DNA from 3 places in the Paenibacillus sp. RC73 genome. Region 1 is predicted to be linked to each of the others. Evidence: riboswitches for the same ligand, from Rfam matches in the RefSeq annotation. Region 1 holds a riboswitch; each other region holds the start of a gene.
The links. Region 1 has a riboswitch for glycine ahead of gcvT (glycine cleavage system aminomethyltransferase GcvT). Riboswitches for the same ligand answer to the same signal wherever they lie in the genome.

Region 1 (4,428 bases):
TCATGCTTTTTCATCTGATTCCGACTGGATTCGACTTCTGGATTCGGTGTACCCTGATCTTGTCCTGTAGTATGCGTCATAGCAATCCCCCCAAGGTATGCACGAATTGATCGATCTCTTCCTTTGTTCGTTGCTCTGTCACGGCAATCAGCAAGTGACCTGCATATTCCTCATAATCTCGCCCTAAATCGTAGCCGCCGATAAATCCGGCAGCAAGCAATCCGGCTTGCAGTTTATTCATATCGGTACCCTCAGGTAACCGCAGGGCAAACTCGTTAAAGGTGGGTGCAGTAAAGGAGGCAGTCACGCCCTTCAAGCCGAGTAGTTGCTCCAATGCGTAGCGGCTTTTGTGCAGGTTTAGCTCGGCTACTTCCGCGATGCCCTGTCTACCCATGACGGACAAATACACAGAGGCAGATAAAGCGAGCAGTGCCTGATTGGAGCATATGTTAGAGGTGGCCTTTTCCCGACGGATATGCTGCTCCCGTGCCTGCAAGGTCAGCACGAAGCCGCGTTTACCGTTGCGATCTGTGGTCTGGCCCACAATACGGCCGGGGATACGGCGCATATGCGCCTGAGAAACGGCAAAGTAACCACAGGTTGGGCCACCGAGGGAGGAGGAGATGCCAAGCGGCTGCGCGTCTCCTACGACAATATCCGCGTCCTGCTTGCCGGGCGCTTCCAGCAAGCCCAATGCCAGTGGATTGGCACTGACGACCATAAGACCCTTGTGCGCATGGATCAGGTCAGCCATCGGCTTCAGATTTTCCACGGCCCCGAAAAAATTAGGGCTTTGGACCAAAACTGCCGCCGTCTGCTCCGATATGGCCGCCGTTAATGCCTTCACGTCAGTTACACCATCTGCACAGTCGATCTCCACGACATCCAAATCCAGCCCGCGTGCATAGGCAGCCAACACCTGACGTGCCTCCGGATGGACGGTCCGCGATACGATAAGCTGCTTGCGGCGGGTGGCAGCGGCGGCCAATGAGCCCGCTTCTGCCAGCGCAGTCGCTCCATCATACATACTGGCATTGGCTACAGCCATGCCTGTTAATTCGCATATATACGATTGAAATTCGAAGATGGCTTGCAGCTCGCCCTGGCTTACCTCCGGTTGATAAGGAGTGTAGGCCGTATAAAATTCCGAGCGTGAAGTGATATGCTGGATGACGGATGGAATATGATGATCGTAAATCCCTGCGCCGAGAAAGCTGGCGTGCGTGTCAGTATTGGCATTTTGCCCGGCCAGTCCTGATAAGTGGCGGGTTAAGGCTCTTTCGTCTAACCGAGAAGACAGGAGCAGCTCCCCCTTATACCGGATCGCCTCGGGAATATCGCTGAATAAATCGTCGATGGACGATGCGCCGACCACGCGCAGCATTTCAGCTTGATCCTGCTCGGTCATGGGAAGATAGCGGTGTTGTTTCATTGGGTCTGGCTCCTTTCAACCAACAAGATCGTAAAAACGTAAAACGATTAACAAATGATTAATAAACGATTGCCCACTGGGCAGCGGTTAGTAACGGATCACGATAGTTATAGTAAGACGAGCGTTTAAATCAGCGTGGACGTTTATAAAAGGGCGCTGCTACTACCTCGGCGCGCAGGCGCTTGCCACGAATCTCGACCTCCAGCGGTGTGGATAGGGAACTGAAATGACTGTCCACCAGAGCCAAACCCAGATTACGCTTTAAGGTGGGCGACTGGGTTCCCGTTGTGACCTCGCCAATGTGCTGTCCTTCCGCAAAAACGGGATAATGGGCACGCGGGATGCCGCGGTCGAGCATTTCCAGTCCGATCAGCTTGCGGGGAATACCTTGTTCTTTCTGACGTTGCAGGGCCTCTCTCCCGATAAAATCTCCCTTATTCAGCTTGACGAAGAAGCCTAAACCAGCTTCCAGTGGCGAAATGGTAGCGGACAACTCCTGTCCGTACAGCGGTAGCCGCGCCTCGAAGCGCAGCGTATCCCTGGCTCCAAGTCCGGCGGGAACCAGACCATACGGCTCACCGATGCGAAGCAATCCGTCCCACACTGCCGGTGCATCCGCCGTGGGCACATAAAATTCAAAGCCGTCTTCCCCCGTGTATCCGGTGCGGGAGACGAGCGCTTTTGCCCCGAACAATTGCACATCCTCATTGAATCGGAAGGATGCCAGCTTCGTAATGTCCGTGTCTGTCACGGCTGCGGCAATACGCGCAGCTTCAGGTCCTTGCAATGCCAGCAGTGCTACCGCATCTGATACGTTTTCCAGATGAACGGATGCAGGAGCATGGCGAAGCAACCAATCCCAATCTTTGTCGATATTCGAGGCGTTCACAACGAGCATGTAACGCTCCGGCCCTTTGCGGTAAACAAGCAGGTCGTCTACTACACCTCCATCCGGGTAACACAGCAGCGAATATTGGGCCTGGCCCGGCTCCAATTGGCTGACATCGTTCGTCGTCACCTGTTGCAGAAATGCTTCGGCTTCCTGGCCCTCGACCAGGAATTCACCCATATGCGATACATCGAACAATCCCGCACGTTGTCGGACAGCCTCATGCTCCTTTTGAATGCCGCTGAACTGTACAGGCAGCTCCCAGCCGCCAAAATCAATGCAACGAACCCCCGGCAGCGTGCCGTAGGAGGAATACAGCGACGTTTTTCGCAAGTTAGTCATTTTTTCACTCCTATCCAGTGTGATCAGCTAAACAAAAAAGACAGGCTGAAAAAAACGTATGGACGGCAGTCCACACACTTTTCTTCAGCTCTGTCCTTGATACCTGAGAGTTACCCCGGTGTGTACCAGGTTTCCCCTTGGGTGATCCGCCTGTATGGCGAATGCTCTCCAGAGATGCGTCCGGCAGAGGTCCTTTTGCCTGAGAGATTCACCTGCGGTGCAGGTTTACTCCTTCGGCGCTGCCCTTGGATCAGCTATACGTCATCCGGCCCTGCCGGTAACAGCTTGATCCGACTCGCTTGCTACCTTGTTTTCACAGGCGGCAACAGCTATGCGAGTTTTGGCAGTCTCTCCCTCCACGTTCATCCGCGTTTACAGTTATCGGGTATTTCTAAAAGCACTTGTTATAACCCATTAATACGCAAATTTATTTGAAATGTCAACAAAAATGTCATCAACATCATTTTATAAAACATTTTATTCATAAATAAGGATATGTAAGCGTTTGTTATATCCTGCCGTATTTTTAGCTAGAACGATATATGGAGAAATGTGAAATATTTTTGTTAGTATTATTGACATGAGAGTTCTTGTTGTCATAATCTTAACCTGTCACAGACGGGTAGGCGAAACGATGTAATCCATATGGAAGCGAGGCGAGCAGGATGAGTGAAGTGAAGCAGCAATTTTGGTACACAGAGGAACATGAGTGGGTTCAGCGCACAGAGGATGGAACGGTACGAATCGGTATTACGGACTTTGCACAGCATCAGCTGGGGGATATCGTTTTTGTGGAGCTGCCTGGGGAGGGAGCAACGATTGAGCAGGGGGCAGAGATCGGTACTATTGAATCGGTAAAGACAGTATCCGACCTGTTCGCTCCGGTGACGGGAACGGTGTTGAAGGTGAATGAAGCGCTGGAAAGTACGCCTGAGCTGGTGAACGAGTCTCCCTATGAAAAAGGCTGGATGATCGAAGTGGAGATTGGAGGAGATGTAGAGGAATCATTAAGCAAGCTGCTGTCTGCGGATCAGTACGAGCAGTTGACTGCCAATGAGTAATAATGGGGCAAAGTAGGTTGGATAACTGAATAAGAGTGGCGTTTGTCCACTCGGTTTTGTATAAAAATAGTCGCGATGATTGGGCATAGCGGCTATTTTTTGCTGTCTTTTTTGGCAAGCGTAATTACGTTCTTTTTCCCTTGTTTGGAGGATATTCCTTGTATAGAAATGGTATAGATGACGCATGGTTTCTCGACTAAATTCTAACGTTTCAGGCCACATTAAGAGGAATTATGCCTAATGATTTCGCGCCTGTTTATCTTAAATTTAAATGTTGTCATCAACGTTCATGACGAAAGTACGTTTTCATTTCGTTGATGAAGATAGCGTTGTCATTTAGTATGAATTTTAAGAAAAGGTAGTGATGCTTATTACCTGGGTATTTTGCAACAATCCCAAGAGCGATTTCAAATCAGCAATAGATAGATCGAAACGGTTTAGTTCGTTTATCTATTGTACTTTCGAGCGTTGGGAATCGAATGATGCAAAATACTGACCTATAAGGAGGATATGAATATGAGCACAGTGGACGCAAAGTCCAATTCAAACGGAGGCGCTCGCGTTGCCGTACAGCGTTTCGGTCGTTTTCTCAGCGGTATGGTTATGCCCAATATGGGGGCCTTTATCGCGTGGGGATTGATCACGGCACTCTTTATTCCGACCGGATGGTTCCCGAATGAGGGTTTTGCACAACTGGTTGATCC
Region 2 (4,428 bases), on a different contig from region 1:
AACCGCGACGTACGTAACAGGTACGGAAGAAGATATCACGGATAAGGCAGAATGGAAATCCAGCAATGAAGATATTGCTTTTGTCAGCAAGGGTGAAGTGACGGGCTATAAAACAGGTGAGGCAACGATCACTGCTTCTTATGGCGGCAAAACAGTCACAGCGACGGTATCTGTGAATGTGCCTGGTGACCTGTCCCTGTCCTCCAAAACAGCAACGATTGATATTGATGAGGATTATGTTGCTACTCTGACCGCTACGTATGCGGATGGTCGTAAGGAAGATGTGACACAGGATGCAGAATGGACTTCAAGCGCGGAAGATGTTGCTTCGGTGTCCAAAGGAACAATTACGGGTAAAGCAGCGGGTAAGGCGGCTGTTACCGCCACTTATAATGGCAAAAAGCTGACCATTAATGTACAAGTCGGTCTCGTAGACCGTTTGGAAACAGACACACGCGTGATTGCGCTTGGTGCCCAGGAAACGAAGCAGTTGAAAGTAACAGGCATCAAGAGCAGCGGTACAAAAACAGATGTAACCAAGGATGCCACCTGGACTACCAGCAATGTGAAAGTGGTCGAGGTTAGCGAGGGCTTGATCAAAGCGAATGGCAGTGGTAAGGCTACTGTTACAGCTTCTTATGGCAAGCAAAGCATTACATTTACAGTAGAAGTGGATGTAGCGCAACAGATTGAGGCGGATGCTATCGCGTTATCGCTTAAATCAGGAGATCAAAAAACCATCGCAATTGTGGTCAAATCCAGTGATGGCAAAGAAAAGGACGTTACGGCCCAAGCCGAATGGAAAACGTTAAATTATAAGGTAGCTACAGTCAAAAAGGGCCAGGTTACCGCGGTAGGCTACGGTAAAACCAATATTCAAGCGAAGTTTGGCGGGAAATATATCACCGTACCTGTGGATGTCGATACGCTTAAATATTTGCAAACCGACGAAGTCTCGCTGAATTTGAAAGCAGGACAGGTAGCTAAGGTTACGGCTACAGCTACGTATAAGGATGAGTCGGAGAAGGATGTATCCAAGCCGGCAGTCTGGTCCTCGTCCCGAATTATTGTTGCCACGGTCAAAGACGGCAGCATTAAGGCACAGGGTAAAGGTAAAGCTGTGATTACCGTGAAATATGCAGGGAAAACGACGAAGGTACAGGTGAACGTACAGTAAAAAAAAGAGCAAGCATACGTCTAAGGACGACATGCTTGCTCTTTTTTTATAAGGCGACTGTTCTCTCCCCATGTGTTATTTGGGGTGGCAGTCGCCTGAAAGCTACGACTTATCCTTCTTGGCTGGTATGTTGCGCGTAAGCGACTCCGTCAGACGCTTGCCGGTCGGCGTTTGGGCCAGGCCGCCCTTGGCTGTCTCGCGGTGCTTGGACGGCATCGCGCTGCCGACTTCTAGCATCACGTCGATGACTTCGTCAGACGGGATGGCGCTGCGCACACCCGCCAGAGCCATATCCGCGGCGGCAAGCGCGGTCACGGCTCCCAGCCCGTTGCGCACGATGCACGGAATCTCCACGAGTCCGGCGACGGGGTCGCAAATCAGGCCGAGCGTGTTCTTGAGCGCGAGGCCCACTGCATGGATGGCCTGCTCTGGCGTACCGCCGCGCAGCTCGACCATGGCCCCTGCGGCCATCCCGATGGCTGAGCCAATCTCGGCCTGACAGCCTCCCTCCGCACCGGAGATGAAGGAATTGTTGGCGATGACGTAGCCAATCGCTCCAGCGGCGAACAGTCCGCGCACCATATGCTCGTCATCCCAGCCGAACCGCTCCTGCGCGCTGATGAACACACCGGGGATGACCCCGCATGAGCCTGCGGTGGGTGTGGCGACAATGCGACCCATGGACGCATTGACCTCTGACACGGAAAGGGCGTACGCCATGGCGAGTGCCGAGGCATCGCCGGAGCAGGTTTCCCCTGCACGCAAATATTCCGCCAGGCGTTTGCCGTCGCCGCCTGTCAATCCGCTGCGGGATACAGTGTCCTGTGTTTGTCCGCGATGAACGGCCTCCTTCATGACTTCATAATAATCAGCCATTTGGCGGAAGATTTCTTCCTCCGGTGTGTTCGTCTCTTGTACCTGTTCCTTGATCATCAGGCGACCAATCGTAGTGGATTCCTCGGCGCACAAGGCACCTAATTCATGCAGATGGCTAAACCGCATCGGATTCAGCTCCTTTTTTCAAGTTAATCATTTTGATTCCATACATATGAGGCAAAGCCCGCAGCTCGGCAATTAATTCAGCCGGAGCGGGGCTATCGGTTTCAATAGCAGTGAGCGCTTCGCCATCCCGGCCTTTGCGATCCACGTGCATATAGGCAATGTTAATGTCAGCCGCGCCCAGCGCTGAAGTCACCGCGCCCAATGTTCCGGGCTTATCCGAGTGAAGAAGCACCAGCGTAGGCAACTCTCCGGTTAGATTGACCCGGAATTCGTTGAGCTGTTGAACATGAATGTTTCCACCGCCGATGGAGGAGCCTAGCAGCGTGCGCTGATCTTCACCCTTCCATAGCTCGAAGCGGACCGTGTTCGGATGAGGGGCGGGCAGTCCGCTGACAGCGAACTCTACTTCCATCCCGGCCTGCTCTGCACATTGCTCAGCATCCGGAATCCGGTAGTCGTCTGTATCGTAATTCAGCAGTCCGGCAATGAGTGCCAGGTCTGTGCCGTGTCCCTTGTACGTATCGGCAAATGAGCCGTACAGCGTCATGCGGGCACGGTCAGGTTGCACACCGAGCCAGTGCCTGGCAACACGTGCGAGCCGCACCGCGCCAGCGGTATGTGAGCTGGAGGGTCCGGTCATAGCCGGACCGATAATGGAAAATACATCTTTGAAACGCATGGTGTGGCCCCCTGTATGTTTGAATATCATAGTATATGGTGCTGCCGCGCCTTTGCGCGGGTGTGACGGTTTCTAATGCTGACGCAGCATGTAAGCACAAAAAAGGACAGGATAAGGAAATTTCCCTTATCTCTGTCCTCGTTACCTGAGAGTTTCGTGCGGTGTATACCGCCTTACCCCTTGGGTGGCTTGCGCTCTCTCCAGAGTTGCGTCAGATGACGATACATGGACCTGAGAGATTATCCGCCAGCCGGGTGCTGACGTCTTGCTCCTTCGGTGCTGCCGGGATGTGATTCCCGGACAGGCTCTCCCGTCATCTTCATTCGCGTATACCGTTCAACAATTCCTCCTAAGCGTAATGTATGCCATGCCCGGTGTCAATCACAGGTTGGTATTTTACAGAATCAGGAATCTTCTCAATAAAAAAGATTAAATTTTACATAATTATGGATGAAATCAGGAAGGAATTAGAAGGTTGATAGCTAATCTGATAGAGGACAAGCTAATTTATGGAATAATGGGAGGGACATTTACGTATGGTAAAAGGTTTTCGGTTCACAGGTTCACGCTTGAAAGGAATGCTGCATCTGGCGGCAATCGTATCACTGCTGGTAGGACTCTTCGTTCCATTCGGCCAGGTCAAGGCAGAGGGCGCGTTGACGGTAGCGGAAGCGCTTCAGCGTCAAAGCAGCGGAGGTACGGTGACGGTAGAAGGCTACGTCGTCGGACATGCCACTGGATCGAAAACGGCTAATTTCTCTGCCCCATTTGCAAATGATTTTAACGTACTGATTGCGGATCAGGCGAGTGAACGCAATACATCTAATCTGTTAAATGTGCAACTGACATCCGCGTATAGAGGACCATTCGGGCTGTCAGGCCATCCTGAGCTGATCGGCAGCAAAATTCGCGTGACGGGTGCGCTGGGTGCCTATAACAATTTTGGTGGAGTGAAAAGCCCAAGCGCTCTGGAACTGGTAAGCGGAAGCGAGCCTGGGAACCCTGGCGAACCTGATCCTGGTACTACATTGCCGGATGGAAAAGGCAAAAAAGTGCTGTTCGATAATACGCACGCACAGACAGCCGGAGCGGCGGATTGGGTTATAGATGGAGCCTTTTCCGATTTTGCCAGCGGACTGCGTAATGCTGGTTTTACCGTGGACCCGTTGAACCGTTCCATTCCTTTTACCTATGGCGAGCAGGCTATAACGTACGACAAGCTGCGCCCATATGATGTGTTCATCATTGGTGAAGCCAATGTTGCCTTTAAGGCATCCGAGCAAGCTGCTCTGGTTCAATATGTGAAGAATGGAGGCAGTATTTTCTTCATTTCTGACCACTATAACGCAGACCGGAACAAAAACCGTTGGGATTCCTCCGAGGTTATGAACGGCTACCGCCGTGGAGCCTATTCCAATCCGGCCAAAGGGATGACTACAGAAGAAGCTGCATCACCAGCTATGCAGGGACTAACCAGTTCCGACTGGCTGGCAACGAACTTTGGCGTTCGTTTTCGCTACAATGCACTCGGTGACGTAAATGCCACGGATATCGTAGCGGCAGATCAATC
Region 3 (4,428 bases), on a different contig from region 1:
CGCACAAACGATCATGCTATAGAGATTTCGTCCGAGCGACTCGAAGACATTTTGTCTGGTAAGATAAATGCCCGTTTTCCAAAGCGCGAAGGTGTGGACTTTTTCCATCATTACAAAGAAGATATCGCATTATTTGCGGAAATGGGCTTTAAGGTTTTCCGCATGTCCATTAACTGGTCGCGGATTTTCCCGAATGGTGATGATGCGGAGCCGAATGAAGCAGGACTGCAATTTTACGATAATGTATTTGACGAGCTGCGCAAGTACGGGATAGAGCCACTGGTGACATTGTCCCATTACGAAACACCGCTAGGTCTGACACAGAGATATAATGGCTGGCTCGGTCGTGAAGTGATACAACACTACGTCAATTATGCCGAAACTGTGTTTACACGTTATAAGGATAAAGTGAAATACTGGCTGACTTTTAATGAGATCAATGTGATGACGATGAGTCCGTTCACAGGTGGCGGTGTGGTCATTGACCGTGTAGATAACAAGCAACAAGCGATCTATCAAGCCCTGCATCACCAGTTTGTGGCGAGCGCATTGGCGACAAAACGAGGCCATGAGATTATTCCAGGCTCTCAAATCGGCTGTATGCTGGCTCGTATGGAAAGCTATGCACATACGTGTAACCCGGAGGACGTGCTGAAAAGTCAGCATGAAAACCAGATGAATCTGTTCTTTACGGATGTACATGCCCGTGGGGAATATTCAAATTATATGAACCGTTATTTTGAAGAAAATAATATTGTTTTGCACACAGAACCCGGCGATGCCGAAATTCTGAAAAACAACACGGTCGATTACATCTCATTCAGCTATTACATGACCTTGACTGTCTCTGCAGGTCCGGAAGGCGAGAAGGCAGCGGGTAACCTGATTGGCGGCGTGAAAAATCCATATTTGCAATCCTCTGACTGGGGCTGGCAGATTGATCCGATCGGCCTGCGTGTTACGCTGAACACATTATATGACCGCTATCAAAAGCCGCTGTTCATCGTGGAAAACGGCTTGGGTGCATATGACAAGGTGGAAGAAGACGGCTCCATTCACGACACGTATCGCATTGATTATTTGCGCCAGCATATCGCTCAAATGAAGGAAGCGATTGCGGACGGTGTGGATCTGATCGGTTACACTAGCTGGGGACCTATCGACCTTGTGAGCATGTCTACTTCCGAAATGTCCAAGCGCTACGGATTTATTTATGTTGATCTGGACGATGACGGTAACGGAACACTGAAGCGCTCCAAGAAGGATTCGTTTGACTGGTACAAAAATGTAATTGCCACTAACGGCGAAGAACTGTAATCCAAGCTAACTGAATATAACCCGATATGGTCTGGGGGCGGGTGCGGCGGAGAACATCATGAGGATGAATCTGGCTGCGCCCGCCCTTATTTTATAGGCTCATCTTAAGATAACCAAACGACTTCACAAATTTTTCACTTGTAAAAAGCTGAAAGTTTTCTGTATAATAAAAAACAATTTCATATGTCTGGTTGATGTTTGCGGGAGATGGAACGTAAGTTCCGACCGAAGGGGCAAAACTCTCAGGTGCTTGGGCTGATTACAGCAACAAGCGGGACCGTAAACGGACAGAACTCTGGAGAGACCCTTAATTGGGCGCCGAAGGTGCACCGCAGATATCATCTGCTTAAACTCTCAGGCAAAAGGACAGAGACGCGAATAACCTGTGACAGGGGATGCCCTAGGCTTTTTTATGAGCTGTTAGTGGCTGAATCCTGCACAAGATGGTTGTATTTTTTCGTGCCTTTAACCTCTCCAGGAGTCGAATCAGCGGATTTGACTCTTTTTTGTTTTTTAATATGCTGGAGGAGCGGGTTGAAATGAATTTGGTACATGTGTTAGAAGCGATTAGCAGTTGGATATGGGGGGCCCCACTGATCATTCTCGTTATGGGAACAGGTCTGTGGCTGACCATACGTTTAAAAATGTTGCAGGTTTTTCGCCTGCCTCTGGCGATCAAGCTGATCGGCAAGGCTCCAAATGAAGGTAGCGGGGATGTCAGCAGCTTTGCGGCCCTGAGTACGGCGCTGGCGGCTACAGTAGGTACAGGAAGTATTGTCGGCGTCGCGACAGCGATTAAGCTGGGGGGACCGGGCGCCCTGTTCTGGATGGTTGTTGCAGCCTTTTTCGGGATGGCGACGAAATATGCGGAAGGTGTGCTTGCAGTAAAATACCGGGTGAAGGATCGGAATGGACAATTTTCCGGCGGCCCTATGTATTATATTGAAAAAGGGCTTGGACGCCGCTTTAAACCGTTGGCGATGCTGTTTGCTTTTTCCGGGATGCTGGTAGCGCTGTTCGGGATTGGAACATTTCCTCAGGTCAAAGCGATTGTATCCTCAACCGAAAACAGCTTCGGTGTTCCGCCAATTGTAACGGCATTGATTATTGCTACCCTTACGGGACTCGTTACCATTGGAGGGCTCAAGAGCATTGCCAAGGTATCGACCAAAGTAGTCCCCTTCAAAACAGGCTTGTACGTGTTGATCTGTATGATCGTACTGATTCGGTTCGCCGATCAGATTCCTGCCGCACTCGCGCTTGTGCTGCATTCGGCATTTTCCACGACGTCTGCGACGGGTGGATTTGCCGGGGCTACGATTATGCTGGCGATGCGCAGCGGGGTAGCCAGAGGGATTTTTGCCAATGAGGCCGGATTGGGAAGCGCACCGATTGCAGCCGCAGCCGCCAAAACCAAATGGCCTGCGGAGCAAGGGTTGATTTCCATGACAGGTGTGTTTATAGATACGATGATTATTTGCGTGATGACCGGGCTGACGCTGCTGGTTAGCGGCGTATGGAGCGGTCCTACCGATGCGGGCTTGATGACGCAGCAAGCTTTCTCCAGCGCATTCCCGCTTGGTGCGGAACTGCTCACAATCATTCTGATTATGTTCGCGTTCACCACGATGCTTGGCTGGAACTACTATGGAGAACGCTGTGTTGAATATTTGCTGGGTGTCAAATGGATTAAGCCGTACCGTTATCTGTTCATTGCGCTGGTTGCCGGAGGCGCGTTTATTAAGCTGGATGCGATCTGGTTGCTGGCAGATATCTTTAACGCCATGATGGCCTTCCCGAACTTGATTGCACTGCTCGGCTTGTCGGGAATTGTAGTTGCAGAAACCCGTACCTATATGGATTCCTTGTATCCTGACAAGAAAAAGGGAATACTTGCAGGTGCCAGTGCAGGAGCAGCCATAGAAATAGAAGAAAAAGGACAAACAGTCAGCTCGTAAAGTCCGATATATCCGGATTTAAGAATATTGACTCTGCAAGATCATTTGCCAGGATAACGAAAGGGAGTGTCCCTCAGCCATTACAGGCTGGGAGGACACTCCCTTTTTGCGTTTTAGAGCAGGATAAAGCTGACTCAGTAAATCTAATCTTTGACTGCTCCAGCTGCAAGATCGGAAATAAACTGGCGGCTAATGAAAAGAAATAAAATGATAAGCGGCAGTACAGCCAACAGGGTGCCAGCAATGACCATCGCATAATCCGTATTGTAAATACCGTTTAATTGGGACAACGCAATCTGGAGCGTAAATTTGCGCTCATCGGTTAATATGATTAACGGCCATAAATAATCATTCCATGCTCCTATGAAGGTGAATGCGCCGAGAAAAGCGAACGCAGGACGTAGAATCGGGAGCGCCACATTCCAATACAGCCGAAAAAAGCTGCATCCATCCATCCGTCCTGCATCCAGCAACTCCTTTGGAATGGATTCCTCTGCATATTGGCGTATCCAGAAGATGCCGAAGGCATTCACCATCCCCGGAATGATTAGAGCTTTGAACGTGCCCACCCATCCAAAGGCGGCCATCATGACAAAGGAGGGGACAAGCGACAGTTGGGAAGGGACCATCATCGTAGCCAGCAGAATGATGAATAATGCTTTTTTGCCCGGAAAATCAAACTTGGCGAATGCAAACCCGGCCAGTGAATCGAAAAACAGCACCAACAGGGTAACGGAGCTGGCTACAAAAAGCGTATTAAAAAAAGCTCCGGCAAAATCAATCTGCTGCAATACTCTCGTCACATTGCTCCAGAAGTGGCTTCCAAACCATAACTGTGGTGGAAAACGATAGATGTCCGAAGTTGTACGGGTAGCCATGACGATAAGCCAGTAAAAAGGAAACATCGACAGAATCATTCCCGCCGACAGCCCGGTATATAAAATAACGGATTTTACACGTGCCTGCATCATGTTGTAGAACCCCCTTTCTGCCGTTATTTTTTGCCTTGTACGAGCTTCCAGTTCACGATGGAGAACAGGGCAATAATGAGGAACATGCCCCATCCGACGGCTGCACCATATCCAAAATAGTTGTTAATGAACGATTCACGATACAGATACAACACAATGGTCATGCCACTTGCTCCGGCACC

Region 2: another riboswitch for glycine. It lies ahead of sdaAB (L-serine ammonia-lyase, iron-sulfur-dependent subunit beta); the one in region 1 lies ahead of gcvT (glycine cleavage system aminomethyltransferase GcvT).
Region 3: another riboswitch for glycine. It lies ahead of ABH897_RS18745 (alanine/glycine:cation symporter family protein); the one in region 1 lies ahead of gcvT (glycine cleavage system aminomethyltransferase GcvT).

What each region holds. Positions count from the first base shown of each region.
Region 1 is NZ_JBIYCV010000008.1:160,653-165,080, reverse strand. It holds gene gcvPB (aminomethyl-transferring glycine dehydrogenase subunit GcvPB) at 1-80, opposite strand, end outside; gene gcvPA (aminomethyl-transferring glycine dehydrogenase subunit GcvPA) at 77-1,432, opposite strand; gene gcvT (glycine cleavage system aminomethyltransferase GcvT) at 1,563-2,663, opposite strand; glycine riboswitch at 2,744-2,840, opposite strand; glycine riboswitch at 2,841-3,029, opposite strand; gene gcvH (glycine cleavage system protein GcvH) at 3,329-3,724, shown strand; gene ABH897_RS19745 (PTS mannitol transporter subunit IIBC) at 4,241-4,428, shown strand, end outside.
Region 2 is NZ_JBIYCV010000013.1:19,109-23,536, forward strand. It holds gene ABH897_RS23635 (Ig-like domain-containing protein) at 1-1,177, shown strand, start outside; gene sdaAA (L-serine ammonia-lyase, iron-sulfur-dependent, subunit alpha) at 1,280-2,179, opposite strand; gene sdaAB (L-serine ammonia-lyase, iron-sulfur-dependent subunit beta) at 2,169-2,858, opposite strand; glycine riboswitch at 3,068-3,181, opposite strand; gene ABH897_RS23650 (DUF6359 domain-containing protein) at 3,395-4,428, shown strand, end outside.
Region 3 is NZ_JBIYCV010000007.1:306,027-310,454, forward strand. It holds gene ABH897_RS18740 (glycoside hydrolase family 1 protein) at 1-1,317, shown strand, start outside; glycine riboswitch at 1,509-1,585, shown strand; glycine riboswitch at 1,603-1,697, shown strand; gene ABH897_RS18745 (alanine/glycine:cation symporter family protein) at 1,857-3,275, shown strand; gene ABH897_RS18750 (carbohydrate ABC transporter permease) at 3,419-4,246, opposite strand; gene ABH897_RS18755 (carbohydrate ABC transporter permease) at 4,270-4,428, opposite strand, start outside.